2 regions of the Pseudoalteromonas sp. 4NS20-0020 genome follow, and region 1 is predicted to be linked to the other one. Evidence: predicted binding sites of a transcription regulator. Region 1 holds the regulator's gene; the other holds the start of a gene.
What was found. The regulator ArgR, encoded in region 1, controls arginine synthesis, uptake and breakdown. The targets are predictions, from matches to a motif close to ANTGAATANNTATTCANT.

Region 1 (9,103 bases):
GCGTCATTGCTTAGTTGATGAAGTAATTATAGGTGGATGGTCCATCTAAAGTAGGACAAAAACGCTAAATAGTTTATGTATTATTATTGTTAAATATTATATAGTTATTTAATATCAATGGCTTATGTTTTTTTTGGTAGGTTTTTAATCGGTGTTTTACTTATAAGCTGCCACTTCCGTGAGATATCTCTTACAGGGTATTTCTGTTTTGGACGCTTTTTTAGTATTTATGGGTATTTAGGGTGTGCACTTTTTAACTGTTCACGGTAGAATTATTGATAATAATTACTATTTAGGTGGAATAATGAAGAAAACACTCGCTATCGCTTTAGGATTTATCGTATCGGCGCCAGCCTTTGCAAATGATGTTGTTAATATTTACTCTTTTCGCCAACCTTTTTTAATACAACCTATTTTAGACGATTTTACAAAACAAACCGGTATTAAAACAAATGTTGTGTTTGCTAAAAAAGGCTTAATCGAGCGTGTAAAACGCGAAGGTAAACATAGTAAAGCTGATTTAGTTCTTACTTCTAATTTTAGTGCACTCATTCAATTGGAAGATTTAAACTTAACTCAAACAATTAATAGTACTAATGTAAATGCTAACGTACCTTCTGCTTTTCGAGATGGAGATGGCCAATGGGTCGCGCTAACAAAACGCGTGCGAAATGTATATTCGTCCAAAGATCGTTTGGGCGCATTACCAAAGCTCACTTACGAAGAACTAGCCGATCCAAAGTATAAAGGGCAAATTTGTACTCGTTCAGGTAAACATCCGTATAACCTAGGGTTAGTTGCTTCAATGATTGCTCATCACGGTGAAGCGCAAACTAAAACATGGCTTGAAGGCGTCAAGGCTAATTTAGCACGTAAACCACAAGGCAATGACCGTGCTCAAGTTAAAGCCGTTAAAGAGGGGCTATGTAATCTTGCGTTAGGCAATAGTTACTACTTAGGTAAAATGTTGCAAGACGAAGAACAAAAAACATGGGCTGAGGCGGTACACATTAATTTTCCTAATCAAATTAATCGTGGTTCACATATCAATGTTTCGGGGGCCGTTATTACTAAATATGCTAAAAACCCTGAAAATGCCTTGAAACTCATAGAGTATATGACCGACAATAAAGCGCAAAACATGTATGCATCGCTTAATATGGAATACCCAGTTAAGCCTGGTGTGCAATTATCCAGTTTGGTTGCATCATGGGGCAGCTTTAAAGAAGATAGCTTGCCACTTGATGAGATCAGTAAATATCGTCCGTTAGCGCTTAAGTTAATTGATGAGGTGAAGTTCGATCTTTAATGACTTATAAATTTAAGCTGTCTAAATGGCAGCTATTCGCGTGGTCGACAGGTTTAGTTTTGTCGGCCCCGTTGTTCTTCCTTCTTTTTGAATCGCTACAAGGCAACTCAGAGGTTTTTACTCACCTTTGGGACACTGTGCTTTGGGATTACATTTCTAATACTGTACTACTTATATTGGGTGTGTGTGCACTCAGTAGTGTTATAGCGTTGCCACTTGGTTGGCTAACTGCTTATTGTAACTTTCCCGGAAAAAAACACTTTGAATGGGCGCTCATGCTGCCCCTTGCTATGCCTACTTACATTATTGCCTACGTGTATACTGATTTACTTGATTACGCAGGACCAGTGCAAATTACTCTAAGGGAGTGGTTTGGCTGGCAATCTCCCAGTGACTATTGGTTTTTTGATATACGTACCCTGCCGGGCGCAATAGTCATGATTGCCTTGGTGCTTTACCCATACTTATTTTTAATTTTTAAAACTGCTTTGAGAGAGCAGTCTTTTAAATTGGTGCAGGCAAGTCAATTAATGGGACTTTCCCCAACTAAAAGTTTTTTTAAAGTGAGTCTTGTATTATCTCGCGGCTCTATTGTTGCGGCCCTTGCGCTGATCAGTATGGAAACAATGGCTGATTTTGCAACCGTTAGTTATTTCGCTGTTAGCACGCTAACAACGGCGGTTTACGACACATGGTTTGGTTATTACTCCTTGACTGCTGCTGCAAAAATATCAGGTGTCATGCTGTTACTACTATTTTTAGCGCTTATGGCAGAGCGCTTTAGTCGTCGTAATCAAGCTGTATTTGAACGCCAATCGGGCGTAAATAGCGAAGCACTTTATATTTTAAAGGGAAAGTCCGCTTGGTTAGCAACGGCATTTTGTGGCACGGTTTTACTTGTATCTTTTGTGATCCCGATTGCAGTATTACTTAATTACGCCATTACCTACTTCGAAAAAGCATGGAGTGCTGATTTTTTTAATTATGCGTGGCAAAGCCTAAAAGTGGCAGGAGTTGTGAGCGTAATAACAATTGCATTAGGTGTTTTTGTTGTTTTTTATCAGCGTATAACAACACAGTCTTACCCTCTCGTTCCTGGGCGACTAGCGAGTACGGGCTATGCACTGCCTGGCACCGTATTAGCAATTGCCGTTTTATTACCTCTAACACTGTTAGAAAGTAGTATTAATAATGTATTAGAGCCTTATAATTTAGACATAGGTTTGTTACTAACAGGCAGTGTGTTTACTATTGTGATTGCTTATGTCGTTCGGTTTTATGCTATTGCTCACGGAGCGATAGAGTCGAGCTTTGTGCGTATTAGTCCATCACTTGATATGGCAAGCCAGTCTATGGGTAAAAGCCAAGGCCAAACATTGCGTTTAGTGCACCTACCTTTATTAAGAAGAGGCTTACTGACAGCTGCCTTACTCGTTTTTATTGAATGCATGAAAGAACTTCCTGCTGCGTTATTACTCAGACCATTTAACTTTGAAAGTCTAGCAACGCATGTTTTTCAGTACGTGAGTGATGAGCAGTTAGAGCTGGCTTCTATATCTGCTTTATCTATTGTTATTGTTGGATTTATCCCCTTGTATTTTATTAATCGTTCTATGGAGCAACACACTTAAATGAGTAGTTTAATTTTGCAAGGTGTCAGCTATCACTATAACGGTACAAAGGTGATCGAAAACTTAGACTTAACCGTGGGTAAAGATGAGATTGTATGCTTGCTTGGTGCCAGTGGCTGCGGTAAAACCACCACATTAAAAGCCATTGCAGGCTTAGTTGAGGCCAAGCATGGAAGTGTATTTATAGATGGCAAGCTGGTAAGTGATGAGTCAACATTTATTGCACCAGAGCACCGAAATATAGGTATGATGTTTCAAGATTACGCGTTGTTTCCTCATCTAAGCGTAGCAAATAACATTGCGTTTGGGTTAGGTAAAATGAGCCAATCCAAAAAACAACAGCGTGTGGATGAAATGCTTCAGTTAGTGCATTTGTCTGGTTGCGCAGATAGATTTCCTCACCAGCTTTCTGGTGGGCAGCAGCAACGCGTTGCGATTGCCCGTGCGTTGGCATATAAACCAAGTTTACTACTTCTTGATGAGCCGTTTTCAAATATAGATACCCAAGTTCGTTTTGAATTAATTGCAGATATTCGCCGTATTATTAAGGCGCAACAAGTATCAGCGGTATTTGTTACCCATTCAAAAGAAGAGGCTTTTGCTTTTTCTGATACGCTTGCCATTATGGATCGCGGTAGTATTGCCCAACAAGGCACGCCAGAGCAGCTTTTTGCTGCTCCTAGGTCAAAGGTGGTTGCAGAGTTTCTAGGTCAAGGCATATACTTATCCGCAGAAGCATTAACGGCTACTGAATATAAAACACCTTTTGGCACCGTTGAGTCAGATATGCAAACGAGCTGCTATCCATGTAGTGGTGAGTTATATGTGCGACCTCACCAAATTGAACTTGTGCAAGAGTGTCAAAGTGACAAACTCAGTAAACGGGCTACAATATTAAGTCGTCGCTTTATTGGCTCTGCGTATGTTTATAAAGTTGTTATAGCCGAACAAACGCTTGAAGTTGAAGCGCAATATGGCCAATCATTTGAAATCAATGAGCAGGTTATAATAAAAATAAAACCCCACACAGTGAATTTTTTTGAATCATAGTTAATGTGATTCACTGTGTACATATCTGTAAAACTGAGGAATAACAATGGCGCAAGCGCAATCTGGGATTTGTGCTGAAGCAAACCTGCATGGTTTGCATTTATTTTTTAATGTGTTTGATGGTCAAGACGAATCATTGCGCGCTAAATTAAAACAAGTAAGCGCAATTGAAGAAGAGTTTAATGATCAGTTTTCAGAGTCGATGTTGTCGTGCGTTGTTGCCATTGGCGCCCAATATTGGCCTCATATTCTTCCTGAGTATATTCCTAGTGAGCTGCAAAGCTTTCCAAATATAAATCATCCAGATCACCAAATGAGTGTTCAGCCGTGTGACTTGTTTGTGCAGGTGCGTTCAGACAGAGAAGACGTAAACCACTTATTTGCATTGCAAGTTTTAAAGCTTTTTGCACCTGATGTCGAACTTGTGGAGCAAATACGTAACTTTCGTTTTTTAGATGGCCGAGATTTTAATGGTTTTATTTATGGTGGTGATACGCCACACGGAAGAAAAAAGCGTTCAACTGCTTTAATTAATAAACCTGGTTGTTTTGAAGATCAGGGAAGTTATATTCATGTTCAGCGCTATAAACACGACTTAACTGTTTGGCAGCACTTATCGCTCAGTGAGCAAGAGCAAATTATGGGCCGTACACGACTTGATAATACGCTTATAACCCCAGCACTAAATACCAGTCATGCCACGCGTAGTGAGTTAAAAGATGAAGAGGGGCAACCCCTTTTGTTGAATCAAAGCATGCCTTATGGCGATGTTTATGAGCAAGGTATGTTATGCATAAGCTGCGCAAGTACTGGTACTGCATTTGAGGCTGTATTAAATAGCCGTTTAGGGGAGGGGGAGTGTTACGACCATTGGCTTGATTTTACTCAAGCCGATATGGGGTCTGCTTTTTTTGCCCCCTCAGTTGGGTTTTTAAAGCAAATTTAAACCGTATCAAATAAAATACGTACTCGTTCAAGCGTAACGTCTATTTCAGAAATTTTAGCTGGGGCAATAAATATAGTATCGTCTCCGGCAATAGTACCTAATACACCATCGGCCTTTCCTAACGAGTCAAGTAAGCGGGCAATAAGCTGCGCAGCGCCTGGACTGGTGCGAATAATGATCATCATTTCATTATGCATAATATCAATGACTAACTGGCGTAATGGGCTTTTAGCTGTCGGCACTCCCATTTCAGCGGGTAGGCAGTAAACCATTTCTTGTTTAGCGTTGCGGGTTCGCACAGCACCAAACTTACTTAACATGCGTGACACTTTACTCTGGCTTATATTGTCAAAGCCTTGCTCTTTAAGCGCATCAACTATTTCGCCCTGAGAGCCAAAGTTTTCTTCTTTTAAAAGTGATTTAAACGCTTTTACCAATGCTTCTTGTTTATCTTGAGGTTGCATAGTCTTTATTCATTATTGTTATTTATGCTGTAAATACTACACAAAAATGAATAATTATGCAGCAGTTGTTTAGTCAACTTGACAGTTTGATGCGATAAACCACCAAAGTTTACAACTATGGTCGAAAATATCGCAAAATAGGCCCGATAAATTTGTTTTTAGGCGCTAATTTCATTATCTTAAGGGCCACAAGTATTTCCTACCTCAAATGACGGAGAATTCCAATGAAAGTTGCTGTATTAGGTGCTGCAGGCGGTATCGGTCAAGCATTGTCTTTACTATTAAAAACAGGCTTACCAGCTGGTTCTGAATTATCACTTTACGATGTTGCACCAGTTGTACCAGGTGTTGCTGTTGACCTATCACACATCCCAACTGATGTTAAAGTAGCAGGTTTTGGCGCAGACGATTTAAACAAAGCGCTTGACGGTGCTGATATTGTTTTAATCCCAGCGGGTATGCCACGTAAACCAGGTATGGATCGTGCAGATTTATTTAACGTAAATGCCGGTATCATTAAAACACTAGCTGAAGGCATTGTAGCTAGTTGTCCTAAAGCACTTGTGGGTATCATTACTAACCCAGTAAACGGCACAGTACCGATTGTTGCTGAAGTGTTCAAAAAAGCAGGCACATACGATGCAAGCCGTGTATTTGGTATTACTACGCTTGACGTGATTCGTTCAGAAGCATTTGTTGCTGAACTTAAAGGCGTAGACGTTGCTACAGTTAAAGTACCAGTAATTGGTGGTCACTCTGGCACAACTATTCTTCCTCTACTTTCTCAAGTTGAAGGCGTAACTTTCACTGAAGACGAAGTTGCTGCACTTACTCCACGTATCCAAAATGCAGGTACTGAAGTAGTATATGCTAAAGCAGGTGGTGGTTCAGCTACATTATCAATGGGTGCTGCTGCAGCACGTTTTTGTATGTCTTTAGTTAAAGGCCTACAAGGTGAAGATGTTGTAGATTACGCATACGTTGCTGTTGAAGATGGTGATGCAGAGTATTTTGCACACCCAGTACGTTTAGGTAAAAACGGCGTTGAAGAAATTCTTTCTTACGGCGAGCTAAGCGCATTTGAAGAAAAAGCGAAGAACGATATGCTTGAGACACTGAAAAAAGACATCAAAGAAGGTGTTGATTTCATGGCGTAATAGCCAGAATGAGCATTAAAAAAGCCTGCATTTGCAGGCTTTTTTGTTGCTCGAATGTTATTTACTATTAGTGTTAAATAACAGGCTCGTTAAGGCTAGTGATCACGGTCAACGGCTATACGGGCTAAGCTTACCAATGCGTGCTTGTATTCAGATTCAGGTAAAAAATCTAAGCAAGCAATTGCTTTATCGGCTTCAAGCTCTGCTTTTTGCATTGTAAACTCAAGCGCATTGGTTTGTTTTAACGTAGATAAAATCTCTTCTAAATGTTCCATACCATTACTGTGCTCAATTGCATCACGAATTAACTGTGTTTGATGCGCATTACCGTGTTGCATTGCATATATAAGTGGTAGGGTAGGCTTACCTTCGGCTAGATCATCGCCTATATTTTTACCTAGCTGGTCTGCATCGGCGTTATAATCAAGCACGTCGTCAACAAGCTGAAATGCCGTACCTAAGTGCATACCGTATAAGTTTAATGCATTGAGCGTGGCTTCATCATTATTGGTAATAATAGCAGCAAGCCCGGTAGCAGCCTCAAACAGCTTAGCCGTTTTAGAGTAAATAACTTGCATGTAGCTGGCTTCGGTTGTGTCTGGATCGTTGCAATTCATAAGTTGCAGTACTTCACCTTCAGCAATTATATTGGTTGCATCGGCGAGTATTTGCATAATTTGCATTTTGCCTAAACCAACCATTAACTGGAATGAGCGCGTGTATATAAAGTCGCCAACTAATACGCTAGCAGCATTACCAAATTCAGCGTTAGCGGTCGGGGTGCCTCGGCGTAAGTTTGACTCATCAACAACGTCGTCGTGTAATAAGGTCGCGGTGTGAATAAACTCAACAATGGTCGCAAGTGTAATGTGGTCTTTACCAGTATATCCTAGCGCTTTGGCAGCTAAAATAGCTAACATAGGACGAACGCGTTTACCGCCGCTATTAACTATGTATAAACCAAGTTGGTTTACTAACGCCACATCTGAGCGCATTTGCGCATGTATAAGTTGATTGACGTCATTCATATCGCTTTCTATTAACGCCTGGATAGCTTTTATATCCATTGATCTCCGAGCCAATTTTTATGTGTGAACGGCGCAGATTGTACAACAAAAAACGCACTAGCTCGATATTTTGTGACGATTGATTTAAAAAACCTACCTAAAGTGCTTAATAAGTGCTTAATTCAATCACAAATGTGTTTAATTATTAGACGGTGAAAGGTGGTTTTTGAGTTTGAATAATGGTCGACGCAGGTTGCAATTTTATTAGTAGGGTTATTTTTGCAAAGAGTTAAAAAGCGCTTGGCAAAAGGCTTAATTAATATAAAATAGAGAAAATATTGAATTGCTCTCAAAGCAGCTACTTTTTATTCATTTTAATTACAAAATAGGCTTGCTAGTTATTTCGCGTTAGCGTAAACTTCGCGCCCTATCGAAGAATATTTTAGTTGCGCCGATTTGAGGGTGCACAGACGGAGTTAATTATGTACGCGGTTTTCCAAAGTGGTGGTAAACAGCATCGTGTGACTGAAGGTCAAACGATTCGTCTTGAAAAATTAGACGTTGAAACTGGTGCGGCAGTTGAATTTGATTCAGTGCTTTTAGTTGCTGATGGTGAGAAGATCGAGATCGGTGTACCGTTCGTAAACGGTGGTAAGATAACAGCTGAGGTTGTTTCACATGGTCGCGGTGAGAAAATTAAGGTTGTTAAATTTAGACGCCGTAAGCATTCTCGTAAGCAAATGGGCCACCGTCAATGGTTCACTGAAGTTAAAATCACTGGCATTAGCGCTTAATTAGAGGTACTTAGAAATGGCACATAAAAAAGCAGCTGGTAGTACTCGTAACGGTCGCGATTCAGAAAGCAAACGCCTAGGTGTTAAGCGTTTTGGTGGCGAATCAGTTCTAGCGGGTAGCATCATTGTTCGTCAGCGTGGAACACGTTTCCACCCTGGTACAAACGTAGGTATCGGTAAAGACCACACTATCTTTGCAAAAGCAGATGGTAAAGTTCAATTTGAACAAAAAGGTCCTTTAAACCGTAAATACGTAACTATCGTAACTGAGTAATCAGTAAGGTAGTTAAAAAACCCCGCCTTTGCGGGGTTTTTTGTTTTGAGACAAAAATATATACCAAAGCCAAGCCTGCAATCGGTTTGGCTTCGGTATATAATGTATAAATTAGCAAGCCAATCCCTAAAGTGAGTAATCATGAAGTTTGTAGATGAAGTAGAAATTCGCGCAGAGGCCGGAGACGGCGGAAGCGGTATCGTGTCTTTCCGACGTGAAAAATATGTCCCAGATGGTGGGCCTGACGGCGGTGACGGTGGAGACGGTGGTAGTGTTTATCTACAAGCTGATGAAAACTTAAATACCCTGATTGACTATCAGTTTGAGCGCTTTCACAGAGCTGAGCGCGGTACAAACGGACGTAGCCGAAACTGTACAGGTAAAAAAGCAGACGACTTGTTTGTAATGGTCCCTGTGGGTACGCGTATAACCGATGTTGATACGCAAGAAGGGCTTGGTGATTTGACCCAA
Region 2 (9,103 bases), on a different contig from region 1:
TAGTTCATACGGGCTTTAGCGTCTTGCAAACGGCTTTCGTCGCGTTCTAGCATTTCAACATACGCCATGCACCAGTGGCTAAATAGTACGGGTTGTGCACGTTGCAAATGGGTATAACCAGGTAAAATAGTACCTAGTTCGCGTTCGGCCAACGCAACAAATTCAGCTTTTAATTGCGCAATGGCTTTTAAAATATGATCGGCAGTATCACGGCACCATAATCTAAAGTCGGTGGCTACTTGGTCATTTCGACTGCGACCTGTGTGTAACTTTTTAGCTAGGTCACCCACTTTCTCAATTAGAGCCGCTTCAACATGCGAATGAATATCTTCAGCACCTGAGGTAGCTACAGCCGTTGGGTCTGCTTTTACCTCTTCGAGTAACTCGTATAATGCCGATACTAATTCTTTGTGCTCATCGTTTGATAGCACGTTAACTTGTTCAAGTGCGCCAGCCCATGCAACAGAGCCAATAATATCTTGCTCTGCTAGTTGGTAGTCAAATGGAAGAGAGTCGTTAAATTGCTTAAACGCCTCGTCTGGACCCGTAGAAAAACGTCCGCCCCATAATGCCATGAAATATCTCCAAACCCTGAAATGCCCCTTTTACAAGGGGCGTAAAATTTACTTTTTAGACAACGCCGAAATTCTGCTTGAAAGCGAGAATAAACGAATAAAGCCTTCAGCATGTGATTGGTCATACACATCATCTTCGCCAAAGGTCGCAAAGTCTTCGCTGTATAGGCTGTTAGGTGATTTTTTCTGAACCGCAGTCACTTGGCCTTTATAAAGCTTAAGTACCACTTCACCCGTTGCTAATGTAGATAACGCCTCGGCGCCCGCTAAAATAGAGTCTTTAAGCGGCGTAAACCAACGTCCGTCGTACACTAGGTGCGAAAATTCGCCGCCTAATACTTCTTTCCACTTACGGCTTGATTTATCAAGTACTAGCTCGTCTATTGCTTGAAGGGCCGCCATGATCACCGTACCACCTGGGGTTTCGTAACAACCACGAGATTTCATGCCGACTAAACGGTTTTCTACTATATCAACACGGCCAACACCATGCGGTGACGCAATGTCGTTTAATTTAACTAAACAATCATAAGGTTTAAGCTCTTCGCCATTGACGGCAACCACTTCACCTTCAACTACTTTTAATGTTACTAGCTCGGCTTTATCGGGTGCTTGCTCAGGAGAGTTAGTCCAAGTCCATACTTGATCGCTAGGCTCACACCATGGGTCTTCAAGCTCGCCGCCTTCGTGCGAAATGTGCCATGCGTTAGCATCACGGCTGTAAATTTTTGTTGCTGAAGCAGAGCACGGTATATCGCGCTCGGCTAAGTAATCGAGTAGTGATTCACGGCTTGATAAGTCCCACTCACGCCATGGTGCAATGACTTTTAAATCAGGTGCAAGCGCTGCAAAGCACGATTCAAAACGTACCTGGTCGTTACCTTTACCCGTACAACCATGCGACAGCGCATCGGCACCTACTTTACGTGCAATTTCAACTTGCGCTTTAGCAATGATTGGACGCGCCATTGAGGTACCTAGTAAGTAAGTACCTTCGTAAATAGAGCCCGTTTTAAGCGTTGGGTAAATGTATTCACTTACCATTTCATCTTTTAAGTCAACCACGTAACACTCTGATGCACCTGATGCGATGGCTTTTTCTTCAACGCCTTCAAGCTCTTCTGCGCCTTGGCCTACATCGGCAACAAACGCGATTACTTCACAGCCGTAATTTTCTTTTAACCATGGCACGATAGCCGATGTATCTAGACCACCTGAATAGGCTAAAACGACTTTTTTAATTGAACTCATAGGTGTTCCTTAACAAAATTTGGATTTAGTAATGTAACTAGCAGAGCATTTTGCGCATGCATGCGATTTTCTGCTTGTTGAATAATTTTTGATGCTGGGCCATCCATTACCTCAGAGGTAATTTCAAACTCACGGTGTGCCGGTTGGCAATGTAATACCGTAGTAGCCCCTGTTTGATCTAGCAATGCTTGGTTTAACTGATAAGGCATATATTTTTCTTTAACTTGCTCAAGAGGCGTATCATCGCCCATAGACACCCATGTATCGGCGTAAACAACGTTTGCGCCAACCGCCGCTTCTACACGGTCACTCACCATTACTGATGCGCCATTCATAGCTGCTATTTGCTCTGCTTTTTTAAGAATTTGCGAATCCGGAGAACTGCCTTTTGGCGTTACTGCCACAAAATCAGTACCCAGTGTTGCAGCAAGTAACATAAGTGAATGAGTTACATTATTGCCCTCGCCTAGATAAGCTACTTTAAGCTCGCTCACATCGCCATGTACTTCTTGAAGCGTTAAAAAGTCTGCCAATGCTTGGCATGGGTGATACAAGTCACACAAGCTATTAACCACAGGAACAGAAGAGTACTCACCTAATGTGGTTAACGTGCTGTGCTGGTTTACACGCGCTACAATACCGTCAGCCCACGTTGAAATATTTAGTGCAAAATCTTTTACAGATTCACGTGCGCCCATTGCGCCATTTTGCTGATCTAAATAAACCGCATGACCACCTAAACGATTAATGCCAATATCAAACGATAAACGTGTACGTAAGCTTTGCTTTTCAAATAGTGTAACAACTGACTTGCCCGCAAGTACTTGGCTGTATTTTTCTGGCTTTGCCTTTAAATCACGCGCCAGCTTTAATAAATTAAGTGCGCCTTGTTGGTCTAACTCTAGACCGGTTAAAAAATTCTCTAACATGGTAACCCTATGGTGTAATCTTCGTTCCGACATGCTCGCCGTTTAGCAAAGCAGTTAAATTTTCTGGCTTTTGCCAGCTGGAAATATACACACCGCGTCGTAAGTGTAGGGCAGCGTGAAGACTGGTCTTAACTTTGACCTCCATCCCGCCCACAATTACTCCCTCTGCAATTAAAGTCTCAATGTGTTTTGTATCTAATTGGTGTAATGGCTGCTTATTAGCGTCAAGCACGGCCTCTACATCAGTCATAAAAATAAGTTCTGCATTTAAATTATTGGCGATAGCTGCCGCTGCCTCGTCTGCATTAACGTTGTACCAAAGCCCTTGCTCGTCAAAACCTATAGAGCTAACAATTGGTAAGCGCCCGACGTTTAGTAAATCGTTAATAATAGAGTCGTTGTTACTTTCGCACTTTCCTACTAGGCACAATGCTTTGAGCTTTTGCGATGCCGTTACGCCTGCTTCGTAAAGGCTTAACCCAACAGGTTTATGGCCAGAAGCAATAGCTTGAGCCATTAACTGCTTGTTTGCACAACCTGCAAGTGCACCAACTATGTGGGGCATTTGTTCTGCAGGGCTAATACGTAAACCTTGATGCTTAGCGCTAACAAAACCGGCTTCTTTTAACCATGTATCGACTAATGCCCCGCCACCATGGACAATTACAAAATTATGGCTTAGCTGATTAGACAACACATCAAATAACGCATGAGCTGCGTTTTCAGTGTTAAGTACAGCGCCGCCAAGCTTAATAACCCACGTTTTTTTAGCCATTAAAACGCTCCTTTTAAGCCTGTGGTGTGGTCTAAATTCATTGATAAATTAATACACTGCAGAGCTTGCCCTGCAGCACCTTTTAGTAAATTATCAATGGCCGCCATAACAATGAGTTGAGAGCCTTGCTGCTGCCAACCAATATCAACATAAGGCTGCTTTGCAACTCCCTTAATTGACGGGATCTTACTACCTAACAGGCGGATTAAAGGCTCGTTTTCAAGCACGCTGTAGGCCTTAGCCACTTGCTCACTTGTAACATTAGGTTTTAGTTGCACGTAAATGGTTTCTAAAATACCGCGAGCAAAGTTCCCTAAATGAGGGGTAAATAAAACCTGATGACCAAGGTGTTGCTCTATTTCTGGTCCGTGGCGATGATTAAATAAACCATATGGCGCTAACGACACTTCACAAAAATGAGTACCTATACTGGCTTTACGTCCTGCGCCAGTTACACCCGACACTGCATTAATAATAATTTTGTCGTCGCTTAACAAACCTGCTTGCTGTAGTGGCTTTAACGCATTCAGCGCCGCGGTAGGATAACAGCCAGCAACAGCCACTAAATTTGCATTTGCAATTTCGTTGCTATTCCATTCAGCTAAACCATAGGCCGATTCATTTAGTAACTCAGGGTGCTTATGTTCAAAGCCGTAATAAGTAACGTAATCATCATTGCTTGCAAGGCGATAACCACCCGATAGGTCAAACACCTTTTTGCCCATCGCTAAAAATTGCGGCGCTAAATCTACGCTTACTTTATGGTCGGTACACAGGCATACGTAATCTGCATTCGCATTAATGTCGTCGAACGCTGACTTTGTAAGAGGAAGTAAAGGAGTATCAAGCAAACCTAGGTGCTCTGGATATAAATCACTCAGTAATTTCTGTTTATCTAGGCTTCCTTCAGATACATAGCTACCTGACAGTTTTAAATTTGGGTGTTTAGCTACAAGGCTTGCTAGTTCTGCGCCGCTGTATCCGCTCGCGCCAATAATCGCTACATTCATTATTTGCTCATTATCTTAAAATCTATTACTACTAATTTATGTGTTCGCTTACACTAGCTTAGGTGCTAAGTAAGTCTTTTTTGTTAATGAATTTTGATTATCGTCGCATTATCTTCATTGTGTTACTTAATATATTTATGCTTAAAAAGTGAATTGATATTCATCATAAATACTTTTATATTGTTATGCAATTAAATTGAATAGTTATTTTGGAATTTTTTATGTCTTTGCCTTCGTTTATTTCTATGTACCAGCAATTAATTGCAGCCCCGTCTATCAGTGCAATTGAAGACAGCGAATGCATGAGTAATAAAAACGTTATCGAGTTACTTACCCACTGGTGTGAAACGCTCGGTTTTACCTGTGAAATAATAGAACTGGAAGGCAAAAAAGGGCGTTATAACTTATTAGCAAAACGAGGCGCCGGGGATGGTGGTTTAATGCTTGCTGGGCATACCGACACAGTGCCGTTTGATGACAGCCGCTGGAATCATGATCCGTTTAAATTAACAGAACTCGACAACAAACTGTATGGGCTAGGCAGTATTGATATGAAAGGGTTTTTTGCTTTCGTATTACAAGCTATAAGCGAAATAGATGAAAAAAAACAAACACAGCCAATTTTAATACTCGCCACTGCAGATGAAGAAACCACAATGGCGGGTGCTCAGCAAATTTGTAAGCATCCTAATTTAAAACCTGCTCGCTGTATAATTGGCGAACCTACTGATATGACACCAGTATTTACACACAAAGGGCATATGAGTACTGCAATAAGAGTTGTCGGTCGTTCTGGCCATAGCTCCGATCCCGAACGTGGTCTTAACGCCATTGAAGTTATGCATAAAGTGACTTCAAAATTACTGATCTTAAAAGAGCAATTAAAGAATAAGTATTCACTAAGCCACTTTGAAATACCTTATCCTACTTTAAATTTTGGTAATATTCATGGTGGTGACAACGCAAATAGAATATGTGGGTGTTGTGAAATGCATATTGATATGCGCCCATTGCCAGGGTTGAGTGTACAAGAGCTCCAAGCACTGCTGCTAGATGCAACAAAAGACATAAACGAGCAATACCCAAATTCAGTAAGTGTTATTGACCTACATGACCCAATACCCGCATTTACTGGCAGAACCGACAGCGCGCTAGTTCAACTAGCTGAAAAGGTAGCGGGCCAAAAAGCCATTGCTGTTAATTACTGCACAGAAGCACCTTTTATTCAGCAACTGGGTTGTGAAACCATAGTTATGGGACCAGGTTCTATTAATCAGGCGCATCAGCCTGACGAATTTTTAGCAATGGAAAAAATAAAGCCTTCACAGCACATCATTAGCAATATTATAAAAGCCTGTTGCTTTTAGCTAAGCAATAAAAAAGACGCTTAACAGCGTCTTTTTTTATAAATGCTAAATTTACTATTTCATGTATTTGCTTAAATACTTTTTAAATACTGGGTCTGTTTTAGCAAGCTCTTTTTGCTCAGCTAATATCTCTTTTAAAATCACACCCGAGGTAAGCGGATTAGCCAGTACAACCCTAAACACAACCGTAGGTTGATTATCGTATTGAGCTGGAGTCAAGCGAGTACGCGATACAAACGAGCGTCCAGATTCACGCTGGCGTTTTTGCATACTGGCTGTAAAACGATTTAGTGAAGCAAAAATATCAATCCGTGTTTTTTCATCAGCCTCAGCAATCGCTTGTTTTATTTGCTTAGGCACATAGCGATAAGTAAGCAAACATAGCTCAGGCTCTGAAATAAGTTCAAAATCTTCGTCTGCCTTGATTAAATCAGCAAAATACCTTGCCTTTTTTATGCTTCGATCGATTAGCATTTCATAGCCTTTACGGCCAATAACACGTAAGCAAGCATGCACTAACATAGCCATACCAGGGCGGCTACCCTCAAGTGTGTGGCTACCTAAATCTTTAGAGCCCTTACGCAATATATATTCAGCATGATGCTCTATTGCATCGGTTGCAGCGGGATCTTTAAACAACACTAAACCTGCGCCCATCGGGACATACATTTGTTTGTGGGCATCAATTGTTATTGAGTCTGCTCGCTCAATACCATTGAGTAAAGGACGATAAGTGTTAGATAATAACGTTGCCCCACCCCAAGCCGCATCAACATGAAAATGACAGTTAATTTCTTGCGCTAAATCAGCCATTTCGTTGAGGGGATCAATATTGCCGGTTTCGGTTGTACCTGCAACACCAATAATTGCCATTACTTTAATGCCTTTTGACTCAAGCTCGCGGGCTTTGTCTCGCATGGCATTTACATCGACCTTGTTGTCATCAGTTGTTTTAATACCAACTAAGTTGTCGCGCCCTATCCCTAATAAATCAACTGATTTACCTAATGAATAATGACCACGTTCTGAAATTAATACCGCTAAACCTCTGTATCCATAATGCAGCATACCTGCCACAATTCCTTGCGATGCAATACCGGTAAATTCACCATCGGCTTTTAACAAACGATTTCGAGCAATCCAAAGCGCAGTAATGTTTGCAACCGTACCGCCAGAGCAAAATGCACCTAATGACGTTTTAGCGCTGTGCATCCATTTAGAGTAAAACGCATCGTTTTGGCCATAGGCTAAATGATGCATCATACCTAACACCTGACGCTCAAGGGGGGTAAATGCCTTAGATGTCTCAATTTTTACTAGATTTTGATTTAGTCCCACCATCAACTTTGAAAGTGGCAGTAAAAAATGCGGTAAAGCTGATGTCATATGACCAATAAAACTTGGTGCAGCCGTATGCACAGAATGAGCAACAAGTTGCTCCATTATGTCTTGAGCATAAGCAGATACAAACGTGGGGTTTTCTGGGATCACCGCAGCTTGAAAGTCTTTTTCAATTTCATGTAATGGTTTTTCGATTGCCGCTATATTTTCGTTTAAAAAACCTGCTAAATTACTCGATATTTCAAGCTCAATTTTGCTTAAAGTTGAGTCAGGCGCTTCAGGTACAGTAAATATACGCTTGAGGCTTTCTTTAGAGGCGACGGCACAACGCTTTTGATCCATCTTAATACCTAGTGTGTGTGTTGCTAAAACACCTGTTTAACTAGTAAAAACGCCCAAATATGGCGGTAAGTTAAGCAATAGTGTTTCTAAATAATTGCGCTAACTGTACTGCAATATAAGTAAAATGTCTCGTTAAAAGCCTTAAAAGCAACACCACGCATGACAAAAAAGTGTTAATTTAATTAAAATTTTATTTAATCTAATAAATACTAATTATTTATTGGGCAATTTTGTATTTTAAGTATAATCATTAAAACAACAAAAAAGGGACAGGCAATGCTTAAGGGAAGAGTGAAAGTGAGCTGGTTAGTGGCTGGTTTTGCTTTATTTTTAGTCAGTTTAGTGGTCTATATTTACTACACCTACCACACAACCCGCGCTGAAATTATGGAATCTGTTGATGCGCGCCTTCTTAATGCTGCAGCCAGTGTTAAGCATATACTCGGTGATGACTACCTAAATACCATGAACCAAAACGGTCAAATTAATTTTTTTGACTATGAAGTCAAAAGCAGGCAACTTTCTGAGTTTGCACAAGCGCTAGATGTGGCATATGTATATGCAATGATATTAAAAAACAACCGCGTATATTTTACTGCATCTAGCTATACGCAAGACGATATGAACAATGGCAAAATAACGCAATATTTAGATATATACCCAGAAGCAACTGATCTCAACATAAGCGCTTTTTACTCCACTGAGCCGGTATTTGAAGTGTCGGCCGATCAATGGGGACACTTTAAAACTATATTTATCCCTTTTGTTGACGATAAAACTGGTAAAACTTACCTTACTGGCGCTGATATAACGATTCTTGATCTTAACCAAAAGCTAAGCGAAAGCGTCTCCAAAGCAGCAGCTATGGCAAGCTTCTTCTTTTTTATAGCTGTACTCGTTGCCGCTATTTATGTTTACTTACTTAAGCGCTCATTAGCAACCGACTCCAGTACTGGGTTTGAAAACCACATTGCGTTGGAGTACTTACTTAAAAAAAGTAACAGTCATCATATGCAGTTAGCTGTTGTCTGGGTTAATGAAATTGAAGATATAAATAGCTTTTACGGCACCGAAATCGGCGATAAAGTAATGAAAAACTTGCTTATGCATTTTAAGAGCCGCTGCTCTGCCAACTGTCATTTATACCGCTTAGCCACCAATAAATTGGTGCTGCTATCACCTAAAGAAACACCTTATGAAGAGCTGAGCGATTTAATCGAAACCTATAATGCCAATACGCCTTTATTAATTGATCCATTTATATACATTACATTGTGTGCTGGTATTGCGACGGGTAATAAATCGCTATTACTTGAAAATGCTCATATTGCTGCACTACAAGCAAAGCAAGGTAGACACACAGTTATTAATTATTCTAAAGCACTTCACGATGTTAAAACTCAATATCAATATAATGTAGAAATGGCCAAAGAAGTGCATGATGCATTTGATAACAACCGCATTGTACCTTACTTTCAGCCAATAATAGATACCAAAACAAATCAGATAGTGC

Region 2: argC (N-acetyl-gamma-glutamyl-phosphate reductase) is a predicted target of ArgR. The motif match lies at 4,688-4,705, and genes of this name have one in related genera.

Annotation. Positions count from the first base shown of each region.
Region 1 covers NZ_BAAJMI010000004.1:267,686-276,788, reverse strand. The annotation lists gene AC27JL_RS11855 (Fe(3+) ABC transporter substrate-binding protein) at 305-1,309, shown strand; gene AC27JL_RS11850 (ABC transporter permease) at 1,309-2,940, shown strand; gene AC27JL_RS11845 (ABC transporter ATP-binding protein) at 2,941-3,990, shown strand; gene AC27JL_RS11840 (Dyp-type peroxidase) at 4,037-4,936, shown strand; gene argR (transcriptional regulator ArgR) at 4,933-5,400, opposite strand; gene mdh (malate dehydrogenase) at 5,625-6,557, shown strand; gene ispB (octaprenyl diphosphate synthase) at 6,653-7,624, opposite strand; gene rplU (50S ribosomal protein L21) at 8,047-8,358, shown strand; gene rpmA (50S ribosomal protein L27) at 8,375-8,632, shown strand; gene cgtA (Obg family GTPase CgtA) at 8,774-9,103, shown strand, end outside.
Region 2 covers NZ_BAAJMI010000005.1:41,084-50,186, reverse strand. The annotation lists gene argH (argininosuccinate lyase) at 1-575, opposite strand, end outside; gene AC27JL_RS13440 (argininosuccinate synthase) at 624-1,826, opposite strand; gene AC27JL_RS13435 (ornithine carbamoyltransferase) at 1,823-2,755, opposite strand; gene argB (acetylglutamate kinase) at 2,763-3,530, opposite strand; gene argC (N-acetyl-gamma-glutamyl-phosphate reductase) at 3,530-4,540, opposite strand; gene argE (acetylornithine deacetylase) at 4,762-5,907, shown strand; gene panP (pyridoxal-dependent aspartate 1-decarboxylase PanP) at 5,962-7,590, opposite strand; gene AC27JL_RS13410 (EAL domain-containing protein) at 7,867-9,103, shown strand, end outside.